2 regions of the Nonomuraea sp. NPDC050663 genome follow, and region 1 is predicted to be linked to the other one. Evidence: riboswitches for the same ligand, from Rfam matches in the RefSeq annotation. Region 1 holds a riboswitch; the other holds the start of a gene.

Evidence for each region. A riboswitch is a leader RNA that binds a small molecule or an ion and turns the genes downstream of it on or off. The one in region 1 is predicted to bind glycine.
Region 2: it holds a riboswitch for glycine, as region 1 does, so the genes downstream of both, gcvP (aminomethyl-transferring glycine dehydrogenase) here and gcvT (glycine cleavage system aminomethyltransferase GcvT) in region 1, are expected to answer to the same signal.

The regions. Positions count from the first base shown of each region.
Region 1 is NZ_JBITGL010000005.1:450,174-457,122, forward strand. It holds gene ACIBH1_RS19150 (BTAD domain-containing putative transcriptional regulator) at 1-666, opposite strand, end outside; gene ACIBH1_RS19155 (hypothetical protein) at 694-933, opposite strand; gene ACIBH1_RS19160 (L-serine ammonia-lyase) at 992-2,413, opposite strand; gene gcvH (glycine cleavage system protein GcvH) at 2,486-2,875, opposite strand; gene gcvT (glycine cleavage system aminomethyltransferase GcvT) at 2,872-3,957, opposite strand; glycine riboswitch at 4,090-4,188, opposite strand; gene ACIBH1_RS19175 (hypothetical protein) at 4,392-5,225, shown strand; gene ACIBH1_RS19180 (M20/M25/M40 family metallo-hydrolase) at 5,292-6,662, opposite strand; gene ACIBH1_RS19185 (M4 family metallopeptidase) at 6,659-6,949, opposite strand, start outside.
Region 2 is NZ_JBITGL010000003.1:856,426-863,374, forward strand. It holds gene ACIBH1_RS12915 (SGNH/GDSL hydrolase family protein) at 1-226, shown strand, start outside; gene ACIBH1_RS12920 (hypothetical protein) at 274-504, shown strand; gene ACIBH1_RS12925 (Clp protease N-terminal domain-containing protein) at 504-980, shown strand; gene gcvP (aminomethyl-transferring glycine dehydrogenase) at 1,139-3,907, opposite strand; glycine riboswitch at 4,109-4,203, opposite strand; gene ACIBH1_RS12935 (MerR family transcriptional regulator) at 4,229-4,852, opposite strand; gene ACIBH1_RS12940 (bifunctional nuclease family protein) at 4,998-5,468, opposite strand; gene ACIBH1_RS12945 (MerR family transcriptional regulator) at 5,566-6,222, opposite strand; gene ACIBH1_RS12950 (FHA domain-containing protein) at 6,219-6,716, opposite strand.

The DNA.
Region 1 (6,949 bases):
CAGGCCGAGCTCGGTGGCGAGCTGGCCGGCCAGGTCGTCGTAGGCGGCCAGGGCGTCGGCCTGCCGCCCCGAACGGTACAGCGCGATCATGAGATGCCGCCATAACCGTTCGCGCAGCGGGTGCTCGCGGGTGAGGGTGGCCAGGCGGGGGAGCACCGCCGCATGGTCACCGGCCGCCAGCCGGGCTTCGAGCAGCAGGTCGAGGGCCTGCAACCGCTCCTCCACCAGGCCGGGCACCACATGGCGCGCCAGCCACGTCGAGCTCAGCCCCGACAGCGGCTCACCAGCCCACAGCTCGTCGGCGCGGGTGAGCAGGTCGATGCGGGCGGCCTGGCCGGTGACCTGCCGGGCGTCGGCGACCAGCAGCCGGAAGGTGTCGAGGTCGACCTCGTCCGGTTTGGCGGTCAGGGAGTAGCCGTGCGGGTGGGTGGTGATGCGTTCCCTGCCGAGAACGGCGCGCAGCCGCCTGACGTAGGTCTGCACGGTGCCCTTGGGATCCTCCGGCGGGTCTTCGTCCCACAGGGCGTAGATCAGCTCGTGCCAGGGCACCACCCGGTTGGTCCGCACGAGGAGGACGGCGAGCAGCGTGCGGAGCTGGTTCGCCGAGAGGGGCACCGGTTGCCCGGCGCGCGTCACCTCCAGCGGCCCCAGGATGCCGAACCGCACTGTGCCTCCCCCGGCGAGCGCCCGCCCTCAGCACTCGATGACGTTGACCGCGCGCCCTCCCCGCGACGTCTCCTTGATGCCCCATTCGGCGGCGAGCTCGTCCCGAGTGAAGGTCCGCATGGGGGAAGGATCGCTGGCGTTTTCCATGATGGCGCGCATTGCCTGCTGGCGACCAACCTCACGGCGCAGTCTTCGAACCTCAGCCTTGAGGGCCTCGTATTCGTCACGAGGGATGGTGATGACCTCGTCGTGCCGGTGCGCCGTCATACCCCTAACGGTACCTGCCCGCTGCGACAGATTACGGGCGCAGCGGGCAGCCAAGAGGTCAGCACTCGACGATGTTCACGCCGATCTCCAGATCCTCGTCGGCATCAGCTTCGATCACGTTGACGGCCAGGCCGCCTCGGGAGGTTTCCTTGTAGCGGCTGGACATGTCCGCGCCGGTGGTGCGGACCGTGTGAATCGCCTTGTCGAGCGAGACGAAGTGCTTGCCGTCGCCGCGCAGGGCGATGCGCGCGGCCGTGATCGCCTTGATGGACGCCACGGCGTTGCGCTCGATGCAGGGGATCTGCACCAGCCCCCCGATCGGGTCGCACGTCAGCCCGAGGTTGTGCTCGATCCCGATCTCCGCCGCGTTCTCCACCTGCTCGGGCGTTCCCCCGAGCACTTCGGTGAGCCCCGCGGCCGCCATGGAGCAGGCCGATCCGACCTCGCCCTGGCAGCCGACCTCGGCGCCGGAGATGGACGCGTTCTCCTTGAACAGCACGCCGACGGCGGCGGCGGTGAGCAGGAAGCGGATCACGCCGTCGTCGTCGGCGCCGGGGACGAAGCGGTTGTAATACGTGAGCACCGCGGGGATGATGCCCGCCGCCCCGTTGGTGGGAGCGGTGACGATGCGCCCGCCGGCGGCGTTCTCCTCGTTGACCGCGAGGGCGAACAACGTCACCCAGTCCATGGTCTGCAGGGAGTCGGCGGCGGGGGATTCGGACTGCAGCTTGCGGTGCAGGTGGTGGGCGCGGCGCTTGACCTTGAGCCCGCCGGGGAGCACGCCTTCGGTCCTGGTGCCGCGCTCGACGCATTCGGTCATGACGCGCCAGATGTTGAGCAGCCCCGAGCGGATCTCGGCGACGGAGCGGCCGAAGGCCTTCTCGTTCTCCATCATGAGCCCGGAGATCGACAGGCCGGTCTCCGAGCAGTGGGCGAGCAGCTCGGTGGCGGTGGTGAAGGGGTGGGGCAGGACGGTGTCGTCGGGCTTGATGCGGTCGGCGCCGGCGGCGTTCTCGTCGACGACGAAGCCGCCTCCGACGGAGTAGTAGATCTTCTCGTGCAGCACGGAGCCGTCGGCGGTGAAGGCGGTGAACTTCATGCCGTTGGGGTGGCCGGGAAGGGAGATCTTCCGTTCGAAGACGAGGTCCTCGCCCACGACGAAGGGGATGGTGTGCTTGCCGAAGAGCTCGATGGTGCCGCTGGAGCGCATGGCGGCCAGGCGGTCGTCGATGCTGTCGACGTCGACCAGTTCGGGCTTCTCGCCGGACAGGCCCAGCAGCACGGCCTTGTCGCTGCCGTGGCCCTTGCCGGTCAGGCCGAGCGAGCCGTACAGGATGGCTTCGACACGCGCGACCGAGCCGAGCTGGCCGTCGGCCTCGAGGCCGCGGGCGAACTTGTGCGCGGCGGCCATCGGGCCGCCGGTGTGCGAGCTCGACGGGCCGATGCCGATCTTGAAGAGGTCGAAGACGCTGATCGCCATTGACTTGCGCCTTTCAAAGAAGGAGGGGGTTCCGGGGCCACCGACCCGGCGGCCCCGGGACAAAGCCAGAAATCAGGAGTCGCCCGAGGTGAGGGCGGTGTACTCCTGGGCGGACAGCAGGTCCTCGGGATCACCCTCGACGCGCACGCGGAACATCCAGCCCTCGCCGTACGGGTCGGTGTTGACCAGGTCGGGCTTGTCCACGACGGCCTGGTTGACCTCGACGACCTCGCCGCCGACGGGCGCGTAGATCTCGCTCACCGACTTGGTCGACTCGACCTCGCCCACGGAGTCGCCGGGCTGGACGCTCGCGCCGACGTCGGGAAGCTGCACGTAGACCACGTCGCCGAGCGCTTCGGCGGCGAAGGCGGTGACGCCAACGGTCACGGTGAGGCCGTCATCGAGGCCGGCCACCCACTCGTGTTCCTTGGTGTAGCTGAGGTCGTCAGGGATGTTGCTCACTTGTTCCTCCTGTAAAAGGGCAGCTCAACCAGGTCCATAGGCTCATGGCTGCCCCGGATGTCAACGGCTAGGCCGTCGGAGACCTCTGTGTCGACGTAGGCCATCGCGATGGGCTTGCCCAGGGTGGGCGAAGGCGCGCCGCTGGTGACCTCGCCGACCGTCTGGTCGCCGACCACGACCGGGAACCCGTGGCGCGGGATCCGGCGGCCCCGGGCGACGAGGCCGACCAGCCGGCGCCTGGGCGCGCTGTCTCGCAGCGGCTCCAGGGCGGCCCTGCCGACGAAGTCTCCGGGCTTGTCGAATTTCACCACCCGACCCAGTCCGGCGTCGAACGGGGTCAGCGATTCGTTCAGCTCATTGCCGTACAGGGGCATACCCGCTTCGAGGCGGAGCGTGTCACGGCAGCTCAGGCCCGCGGGGATCATGCCGTACGGCTCGCCGGCCTTCGTCAGCTCGCCCCAGAGCGCCACGGCGTCCTGGCCGTCGACGAACAGCTCGAAGCCGTCCTCGCCGGTGTATCCGGTGCGGGCGATGAGCGCCGAGACGCCGGCGACGGTGCCGGGCAGCCCCGCGTAGTACTTCAGCGAGGGCAGGTCGGCGTCGGTCAGCGAGGAGAGGATCTCCTGCGAGCGCGGCCCCTGGACGGCTATGAGCGCCCACTGGTCGGAGCGGTCGTCGACGACGGCGTCGAAGTTCTTGGCGCGGTTGGTCAGCGCCAGCGCGACGGAGCGGTAGTTGGAGGCGTTGGCGACGACCATGAACTCCTCGTCGGCCAGGCGGTAGACGATGAGGTCGTCGAGCACGCCGCCGGCCGGATTGGTGATCATGGTGTAGCGGGCGCGGCCGGGCGTCAGCGCGGACAGGTGGCCGACCAGCGCGTAGTCGAGGGCCTCACCCGCCTGCGGGCCGGTCACGAAGATCTCGCCCATGTGGGAGAGGTCGAACAGGCCTGCCGCCTCGCGCACGGCGCGGTGTTCGGCGGACTCGCTTCCGTATCGCAGCGGCATCAGCCAGCCGGCGAAGTCGGTCAGGGTCGCGCCGAGACTCTCGTGGACGTCTCGCAACGGTGTCGGTCGGGACATGTTCGCACCTCAGAGGCAGGGTCGGATGCCAGGATCCTCCCCCTCTGTCATGATGCCTGAGAGTTTCGCCTGGTTGTTTGCCAGACTTTCACCTTCGGCGAGGCCCGGACGGCCTGCTTTCCAGAGGTCACCCTGGCCCGTACGGTCCTTTGCCTTGAGAGGTTCGCGGGGAGGGCTTGCTCCTTCAGGGGCCCTGACCGGATTGTCAGGACACTCTCCCGCACGGGTTCATCGGTGTCACCCCTAAGCCTAGTGGAATCCCCATCAGGGCGGAACGGCCGCGCGCGGGTCGCGAAGGCCGATCCCCTCAGCCTTCGCGCGCGGGGAGACGGCCTCACCGCCGCGAAGCGCGCCAGGCAGAGGCCTGCGATCCCGGCGCGCGCATGACTCGCAGTAAATCGAACCCCGGCGAGGCCGGATACGTCTTGAGGAGCATGCGCGCACTCGCACTCGCCGTCCTCGTCCTGGTGACCGCCTGCGGCGCCGAAGCGTCCGCCCAGAGGCCCGGCCGCTACGCCGCCGACGCCATCACCGTGCTGGAGAGCCCCGCCCACGGCCCGCAGCTGTGCTCGTTCGTGGCCGAGTCGTACCCGCCGCAGTGCAGCGGGCCCGACGTGGTCGGCTGGGACTGGTCGAAGGTCCGCCACGAGAGCGCCAACGGAACGAGGTGGGGCAGCTACCGGGTCGTCGGCACGTGGGACGGCTCCCGCCTGACGCTGACCGAGCCGGCGGGGGAGGCGCGCAGGCCCGCGGTGCAGGAGCAGCGGTTCACCTCGCCGTGTCCCGCGCCCGAGGGCGGCTGGCGGCCCTCCGACCCGGCCAAGGCCACGCAGGAGGCGCTCCAGGCGACCCAGCAGCGGCTGGAGGGCGAGCCTTCGGTGGGCGGGGTGTGGCTGGACCAGAGCTATCTCGACGCGATCCCGGGCTACGACGGCAGCAAGCCGGAATGGGCGGAGAAGTACGCCAACGATCCGACCAAGCTGGTGCTCAACGTGAAGTTCACGGGCGATCTGGCGGGCAGGGAGGCGTGGATCCGCGAGACGTGGGGCGGACCGCTGTGCGTGAGCCAGGCCCGGCGCTCCGAGGCGGAGCTGCGGCGTGTCCAGGAGTCGCTGGGCGAGGGCTACGTCCACACGTCCGTCGACATCATGAGGGAGCAGGTGACCGCCGGGGTCTGGGTGGCCACGGAAGAACTCCGGCACCGGCTCGACGCTGAGCACGGTGCCGGAGTCGTGATGCTCGAACCGGTGCTGAAGCCGGTCGATTAGGGAACCGCGTGGCCGCAAACCCCCAGCCCGAGACCACGCGGTCGCTCTGTTTCCCCAGAGGTTTCCCTAGAGGCGCTGCCAGAGGGCCGGCACGTTGGGCGGCTCCCATCCCGGCAGCGAGGTGTGCCCTTGCAGGCACCGGTAGCTCACGCCCTGGTAGGTCACCGTGGCACCGGCCTGGTAGGCGGTGTACGGCGCCCAGCTCGTCTCGCCGCCGCCCCCGCCGACCGTCAGCGAGAAGGTGACCGAACGATCGACGGTGGCCCCGTCGGCGCTGAGCGTGATCGGATAGGTCCCGGCGGGCACCGAGGCGCCCACCGCGATCGAGACGGCCGAGGACTGCCCCGACTGGATGGACGCCGGGCTGAACGACACCGAGACGCCCGCGGGCGCTCCCGACGACGACAGTGCGACGGTCTGGGCGTTGCCCGAGGTCACCTGGGTGGCGACCGTGGCCGACGCCGACTGCCCGGCCGAGACCGTGGCCGACGACGGGCTGACCGTCATCGAGTAGTCGTTGCCGGGCGGGTTGACGGTTCCCACCGCCAGCGCCCACAACACGTGCGCGGCCGCGTCGGCGTTGCGGTCCAGCGCCGTGGTGTTGACGTTGGACGGGTAGGTGTCGCAGGCCGAGTGGTAGCACCGGTCGAACGACTGGTTGGCCTGGCCGCCCCACTTGGCCGCCTGGGCCGCCGTCTTGCGTTCCGAGGCGCCGGTGAACACGCCGCCCACGCGCACGCCCGCGCTCTTGAACGGGGCGTGGTCGCTGCGGCCGTCGCCGACGCGCTCCGGCTCGGTCGGCACGCCGATGGAGGAGTAGTAGGAGTTGAACAGCTGCTGCAGGGCCGCGTCGTCGTCGTAGACGAAGTAGCCCGGGTTGGGCGAGCCGGTCATGTCGAAGTTGAGGTAGGCCTCGACCCCGGACGCCCCGCCGTTCTGCACGTAGTAGCGGGAGCCGACCAGTCCCTGCTCCTCGGCTCCCCACCAGGCGAAGCGCACGTGCCTGGTCAGGGAGGGCCGCTGGGCGGACAGGGCCAGCGCGACCTCCAGCAACGACGAGCTGCCGGTGCCGTTGTCGTTGATGCCGGGGCCCGACGCGACGCTGTCGAGGTGGGCGCCCAGCATGACTGTCGGTCCCGTGGGGCCGGAGGGCCAGTCGGCGATGAGGTTGCTGCCGCCGGTGAAGGACTGCACCCGGGTGGTGTAGCCGGCGGCGTCGAGCCTGCCCTTGATGTAGTTCAGGGAGGCGGTGAAGCCGGGACGGCCGGAGGCGCGGTTGCCCCCGTTGGCGCCGGCGATCGACTGCAGCTGGCTCAGGTGGGCGGTGATGTTCCCGACGGGGATGTCAGGAGCGGCCGCCTTCGCAGAGGCAGGTGCGGACAGGCAGGTCAGCGCCAGCGCGGCGGCCAGCGCCGACCCGAGGATTCGCCTGATCACAGCCGCTGCCACAGGGCCGGGGTGTTCGGCGGCTCCCAGCCCGGCAGGGAGGTGTGGCCCTGCAGGCACCGGTAGTTGACGCCGTTGTAGGAGACCTGGGCGCCCACCGCGTAGGCGGTCCACGGCTGCCAGGTGGTGCCCTGGCCGCCGGTCACCGTCAGGCTGAAGGTCGCGCTCCTGTCGGCCGAGGTCCCGTCACCGTTGACGGTGATCGAGTAGGTGTTCGGCGCGACCGAGGCGCCGACCGAGATGGACACGGTCGAGGACTGGCCCGACTGGATGGTCTG
Region 2 (6,949 bases), on a different contig from region 1:
CATCGCCGCGGCCGTCGCCGACACCCTCGCCCTGCCCGGCAGCGACCCCTCCTGGACCCAGCCGCTCATGCCGCTCCCCCTCGTGCCCGCCTGGCGCCGGGCGGCCACCGAGGCGGCCTGGCTGGGCACGTTCGTGGGCCCGTGGATGGTGCGCCGCCTGCGCGGCCGTTCCTCCGCCGACGGCCGTACGGCCAAGCGCCCGCTGCTCCTGCCGGTGCGCGACTAAGCAACCCGCGTTGACTAAACTCGGATTAGTCAACTAAAGTTGCCCACATGCCCGGTGTTGAGATTCCCGAAGTCCAGGACCCCGCCGACGGTCTGGCGGCCGTGGTGGCCCTGCGCCGCCTGGCCGACCGGATGGAGGACGCCGCCGTCGAGCAGGCGATGCGCGAAGGCTGGAGCTGGCCCCAGGTCGCCGAGGCCCTCGGGGTCACCCGCCAGGCCGTCCACAAGAAGCACGCCAAGCGGCTCATCGCCGCCGGCGTCCAGTTGCGGAGGCGCTGATGAAGGCGTTCGACGAGTTCCTGCACCTCACCCTCACCCAGGCCGGTGACGAGGCGCGCCGCGAGGGCTCGGCCACCATCGAGGCCCAGCATGTGCTCCTGGCGATTGCCGCGGGACATGAGAGCGTCACCCTGGAGCTGCTGGCGTCGTCGGGCCTCGACTACCAGGCGCTGCGGGAAGCGCTGCACCGCGAGTTCGAGCACAGCCTGGCCGCCGCCGGCGTCCGGCTGGCGCCCTCGGGACCGCCCGCGGCCAGCCCGCACCCGTCGCGCGGCCTCCAGATGGGCGCCTCCGCCCGGACGGCGCTGGAGCGAGGGGTGTTCGCCCGCCACAAGAAGGACCTGCGGCCGGCGCACCTGCTGATCGGCATCCTCGGCGCCGAGGTCGGCACCGTGCCGCGCGCCCTGGCCCTGGCCGGCGTCGACCGGCACGCCCTGGTCACCCGCGCCCACGCCACCCTGCCCCCGGCCGCCTGACCCACCCTCCGGACTCGCCCTCGGGACACGCTCTCGGAACCCCGCCCTCGGGACCCCGCCCTCCGGACCCGCCCCCAGGCATGCCCTCGGGACACGACGGGACGCGGCGGGGCCCGCACCCCGGGAGGAGTGCGGGCCCCGGCCGAGGCGTGATGGGCCTAGTCCTCGTAGGCCTCCAGCGGCGGGCAGGCGCACACCAGGTTGCGGTCGCCGTAGGCCTGGTCGATGCGGCGCACCGGCACCCAGTACTTCCCGTCACGCAGCGAGTGCAGCGGATAGGCGGCCTCGCTCCGGGTGTACGGGTGGCTCCACTCGTCGGCCGTGACCGCCTCGGCGGTGTGCGGCGCGTTGCGCAGCGGGTTGTCGGTGCGGTCGTAGGACCCGTCGGCCACCTTGGCGATCTCGGCGCGGATGGCGGCCATCGCGTCGACGAACCGGTCGAGCTCGGCCAGGTCCTCCGACTCGGTCGGCTCGATCATCAGCGTGCCCGCGACCGGGAACGACATGGTCGGCGCGTGGAAACCGTAGTCGATGAGGCGCTTGGCCACGTCGTCGACGGTCACGCCCGTCTCCTTGGTGATCTGCCGCAGGTCGATGATGCACTCGTGCGCGACCAGACCGCCCCGGCCGGTGTAGAGCACCGGGTAGTGCGGCGCCAGGCGGCGGGCCAGGTAGTTGGCCGACAGGATCGCCTGCTCGGTGGCGGCGCGCAGGCCGTCGCCGCCCATCATGCGCACGTAGGCCCAGGAGATGGGCAGGATGCCCGCCGAGCCGTACGGCGCCGCGGAGACCGGGCCGACGGGCGCGCCCTCGCGCAGCGGGTGCGACGGCAGGAACTCGGCCAGGTGGCCGCGGACGGCGACCGGGCCGACGCCGGGGCCGCCGCCGCCGTGCGGGATGCAGAAGGTCTTGTGGAGGTTCAGGTGTGACACGTCGGCGCCGAACTCGCCCGGCTTGGCCAGGCCCACCAGGGCGTTGAGGTTGGCGCCGTCGACGTAGACCTGGCCGCCGGCGGCGTGCACCTTGGCGCACACCTCGGTGATGGACTCCTCGTACACGCCGTGGGTCGACGGGTAGGTCACCATGATCGCGGCGAGCCGGTCGGCGTGCTTGTCGATCTTGGCGTCGAGGTCGGCCAGGTCGACGTTGCCGTCGGTGTCGCAGGCCACCACGACCACGCGCATGCCCGCCATGACGGCCGAGGCGGCGTTGGTGCCGTGGGCCGAGGAGGGGATCAGGCACACGTCGCGCTCGGCGTGTCCGTTGGCCTGGTGGTAGGCGCGGATGGCCAGCAGGCCGGCGAACTCGCCCTGGGAGCCGGCGTTGGGCTGGATGGAGACGGCGTCGTAGCCGGTCACCTCGGCCAGCCAGCCCTCGAGGGTCTCGATGAGCTCGCGGTAGCCCTCCGACTGCGCCTCGGGCGCGAACGGGTGGATGCCGGCGAACTCCGGCCAGGTGATGGGCTCCATCTCGGTGGTGGCGTTGAGCTTCATCGTGCACGAGCCGAGGGGGATCATCGAGCGGTCGAGCGCGATGTCCTTGTCCTGCAGCTTGCGCAGGTAACGCAGCATCGAGGTCTCGGAGCGGTGGGTGTGGAAGACCGGGTGGGTCAGGAAGTCGTCGTCGCGCAGGAGCTCCTCGGGCAGGACCGAGAGCTCCTCGCCGTCGTGGGCGGCGATCTCGACGCCCAGGGCGGCGGCGAACGAGGCGAGCACGTCGGCGACATCGCCGGGGGTGGTCTTCTCGTCGCAGGCGATCGTGACCCGGTCGCCGTCGAGCTGCCACAGGTTGATGCCGCGCGCCAGCGCCTCGGCCACGACGGCGGCGGCCTTGCCGGGCACGGAGGCGGTGACGGTGTCGAAGAAGTGCTCGGTGACCGGGATGCCGCTGCCGGACAGGCCCTGGGCCAGGGCCGCGGCGCGGGCGTGCACCCGGCGCGCGATGTGCTTGAGTCCCTCGGGGCCGTGGTAGACGGCGTACATGCCGGCGATGACGGCCAGGAGCACCTGGGCGGTGCAGATGTTGCTGGTGGCCTTCTCGCGGCGGATGTGCTGCTCGCGCGTCTGCAGGGCCAGCCGGTAGGCCGGGTCGCCGTCGACGTCGACCGAGACGCCGACCAGGCGGCCGGGCATCTGGCGCTGCAGGCCCTCGCGCACCGACATGTAGGCGGCGTGCGGGCCGCCGAAGCCGAACGGCACGCCGAACCGCTGCGAGGAGCCGATGGCGATGTCGGCGCCGAGCGAGCCGGGCGAGGCGATCAGGGTCAGCGCGAGCAGGTCGGCGGCGGCCACGACGAGGGCGCCCTTGGCGTGGGCCTGCTCGGCGAGCGAGCGGAAGTCGCGGATCTGGCCGGTGGCACCGGGATACTGCACCAGGACGCCGAAACACTCGGGCAGCTCGGCGTCGAGGCGCTGGAAGACCAGCTCGATGCCGAGCGGCTCGGCGCGGGTGGCCAGCACGGTCTTGGTCTGCGGCAGCACGTCGTGGTCGACGACGAACACGTCTGACTTCGACTTGCCGGCGCGGCGCGCCAGCGTCATCGCCTCGGCGGCGGCGGTGGCCTCGTCGAGCAGGGAGGCGCCGGCCACGTCGAGGCCGGTGAGGTCGGAGACGACGGTCTGGAAGTTGAGCAGCGCCTCCAGGCGGCCCTGCGAGATCTCGGGCTGGTAGGGCGTGTAGGCCGTGTACCAGCCGGGGTTCTCCAGCAGGTTGCGCCGGATCACGGCGGGGGTGATCGTGTCGTGGTAGCCCAGGCCGATCATGCTGGTCAGCACCTGGTTACGGCCGGCCAGGGCGCGCAGCTCGGCGATGACCTCCACCTCGCCGGCCGCGGCGGGCAGCTTCAGGGCGTCCTTGGCCCTGATGGCCTCGGGGACGGCGACGGCGACCAGGTCGGAGACGGATTCGAAGCCCACGGCCTCGAGCATCCGCTGCTGCTCGATGTCGGACGGACCGATGTGTCGACGGGCAAAGGACTCAAACACAGACTCAACCACAGGGAAACCCTTCAGCGCGCAGGCAGGTGCCGGGTCTCCCCCTCTGTCCTCAAACCTGAGAGCTTCACCCCCGAAGGGGCTTTCACCGTCGGTGAGTCACGCCTGGCCGGCGCGCCTGCTTTCCAGAGTTGCCTCGCCCGAGCGGTACCGGGTGCCTGAGAGATTCCGGGGAGGGTTGCTCCTTCGGCGCCCCATCTCATGGATGGGGACTCTCCCGCACGGGGTCGAAAGCTTTCTGTTACCAGGTTACCGCTAGCCGATCCTGCGCGCACGTCGGCGCTGGGCGAGTTCGTCAGCTGGATAGTCGGCCGGGACGCTGGGGTCCTCGACCGACGCTGTTTCCCCCGGCAGCTCCGCGAGCGATCCCTCGACCTCGCGCCACACCCTGCCGAGTGCGATCCCGAAGACGCCCTGCCCGCCCTGCAGGAGGTCGATCACCTCGTCGGCCGAGGTGCACTCGTAGACGCTCACCCCGTCGCTCATGAGCGTGATCTGGGCCAGATCGGCGACCCCGCGGTCGCGCAGGTGCTGCACGGCCGTCCGGATCTGCTGGAGAGAGACGCCGGTGTCGAGCAGCCGTTTGACGACCTTGAGCACCAGGATGTCGCGGAAGCTGTACAGGCGCTGCGAGCCCGAGCCGTGAGCGGCCCGTATGGTCGGCTCGACGAGGCCCGTGCGCGCCCAGTAGTCGAGCTGCCTGTAGGTGATGCCGGCCGCTGCGCAGGCCGTGGGGCCGCGGTAGCCGATGTTGCCAGGCAGGGAAGCCGGCTCTGAGTCGAAGAGCAGACCCTGCTCACCGGCACGCTGGCGCGCGTCCTCGCGCCGCGCCGGATCTTCCTGGCCGGCCCTGTTTCCCTCGCCGCTGCTGACCGCCACGCGGACCTCCGGCTTTCTCTCATCCCGTGGCCTGATCTGGGGGTTCGCATGGCGACCACGGGTTTCACTTGCACCGTAGGACCGTGACCATGCTCAGTCAACGATCCCACTCGGCGAGTCGTGAAGCGTAAATGCTCTTATATGACTACCCCGCGCGGCCGAAGTCTTCCGGGGTGATCTGGTCAAGGAATTCCCTGAACTTCTCCACCTCGTCCTCCTGGTCGTCCGGGATGATCACACCGGCTTCCTGGACGACCTCCTCGCTGGCGTAGATCCTCGCGCCGGTGCGCAGAGCCAGGGCGATCGAGTCGGACGGGCGGGCGCTGACCTCGACTCCGTTGGAGAAGACCAGGTCGGCGAAGTAGATGCCGTCACGCAGCGCGACGATGTTGACCGCGCGAAGGCTGACACCCAGCGCGCTCAGCACGTCACGGAACAGATCGTGGGTGAGCGGGCGCTGCGGGGGCTCCTCGGCCGTCGCCAGGGCGATCGCCTGCGCCTCGGTCATGCCTATCCAAATGGGGAGAAAACGTTCACCACTCGCCTCCTTGAGCAGGACGATCGGCTGATTGGTGGGCATCTCCACACGAACGCCCACTACCTCCATCTGCACCACGGGCTGCTCCGAAATCAGTCACGAGAAAGCGAGCGAAAGCTCCTCCAACGTAACACCAGCCGGGCCGGGAATGTGCCCGATGCCGGGCCTGTACGGCTCAGCCCCGCAGGACGTTGCGCACCCCGGTGCGGAACATCGCGGCGTGGAGCTCCAGCAGCAGACCGGACAACTCGCGCGCGCTCTCGTGCGCCTCGCCGATGGCGCCGGGCGCGCGGCGCTTGAGCACGGGCGCCACGGTCTGCTCGACCAGCGAGCTCTCGCGCTCGGCCGAGGCCTTGACCGCGCGCAGATGGCGGGCGTGCAGCCCGAACGACGCCAGGCGGCCGACCGTGCGCGCGATGGCCAGGGCGTCGTCGTCGTAGCGCCTGGCCACCGGCGCCAGCAGCCCGTAGTCCTCGAGCTCCGCCAGCGTCTCCTCGTCGATCCCGGCGGCCTCCAGGAGCTCCTCGCGGCTGAGCCGTACCTCGTGGGACCCCCCGTGGACCGCACGCGGGCGCGAGAGCTCCTCGTGCATCTTGTCCTTGATCACGCGCAGCGGCAGGTAGTGGTCACGCTGCTCGCGCAGGATGAAGCGCAGTTGCTCGACGTGCAGGTGCGTGAACTTGCGGTAGCCGGAGGGGCTGCGATCGGGTTCGATCAGCCCCTCGCCCTCCAGGAAACGGATCTTGGAGACGGTGACGTCGGGGAACTCGGGCTTCAGCAGCCCGAGCACCTCCCCGATGCTCATGTGAGAGCGCGCGGCCTGTGCACTCATCTAGAGAGGAACACCAACCGGAACTTGCCGATCTGGACCTCGTCCCCCGAGTGGAGCGGAACCTCCTCGATGCGCTCCCTGTTGACGTAGGTGCCGTTGAGCGATCCCACGTCGCGCACGGTGAAGCGGCCGCCGGGGTGGCGGTAGAACTCGACGTGGCGCCGCGAGACGGTGATGTCGTCGAGGAAGATCGTGCTCTCCGGGTGGCGGCCGACCGTCGTCAGGTCCTGGTCGAGCTTGAAGCGGCTGCCCTGGTTGGGCCCGCGCACCACGGTGAGCAGGGCGGCGCCCGGTGGCAGCTGCTCGACGAGCTGACGCTCGGCGAAGAGGAACTCCCCGGTCTCAGCCTCGTACGCCTCGATTCCCGCGACGGAGATCGTCGAGGTGGTGTCGCCCGTGACCTCATGCCGGGTCAGCGGCGATCCACACCGGGAACAGAATCGGGCATCCTCGGGGTTGGCATGCCCGCACTGCGTGCAGTAGACGCTCGGCATCGATCGGCTCGGCCTCCTACCGCGAGAACGCGGCTTTTCGGTGCTCGGGGCGCGCCTCGCTTGCTAACGCTGTCAACATTGCGAATGCCGCAACTTACGCTGATGCGCCGCAAAGGTCAAGGCGAGACGCCGGACGACAAGATTGGACGGAGACAAGTTACCGCTGGACGTACCTCAAGGTCCATCACTGTGGGGTTTCGGAGTCCTGTTGGGAACGATTCGGAGGCGTTCCT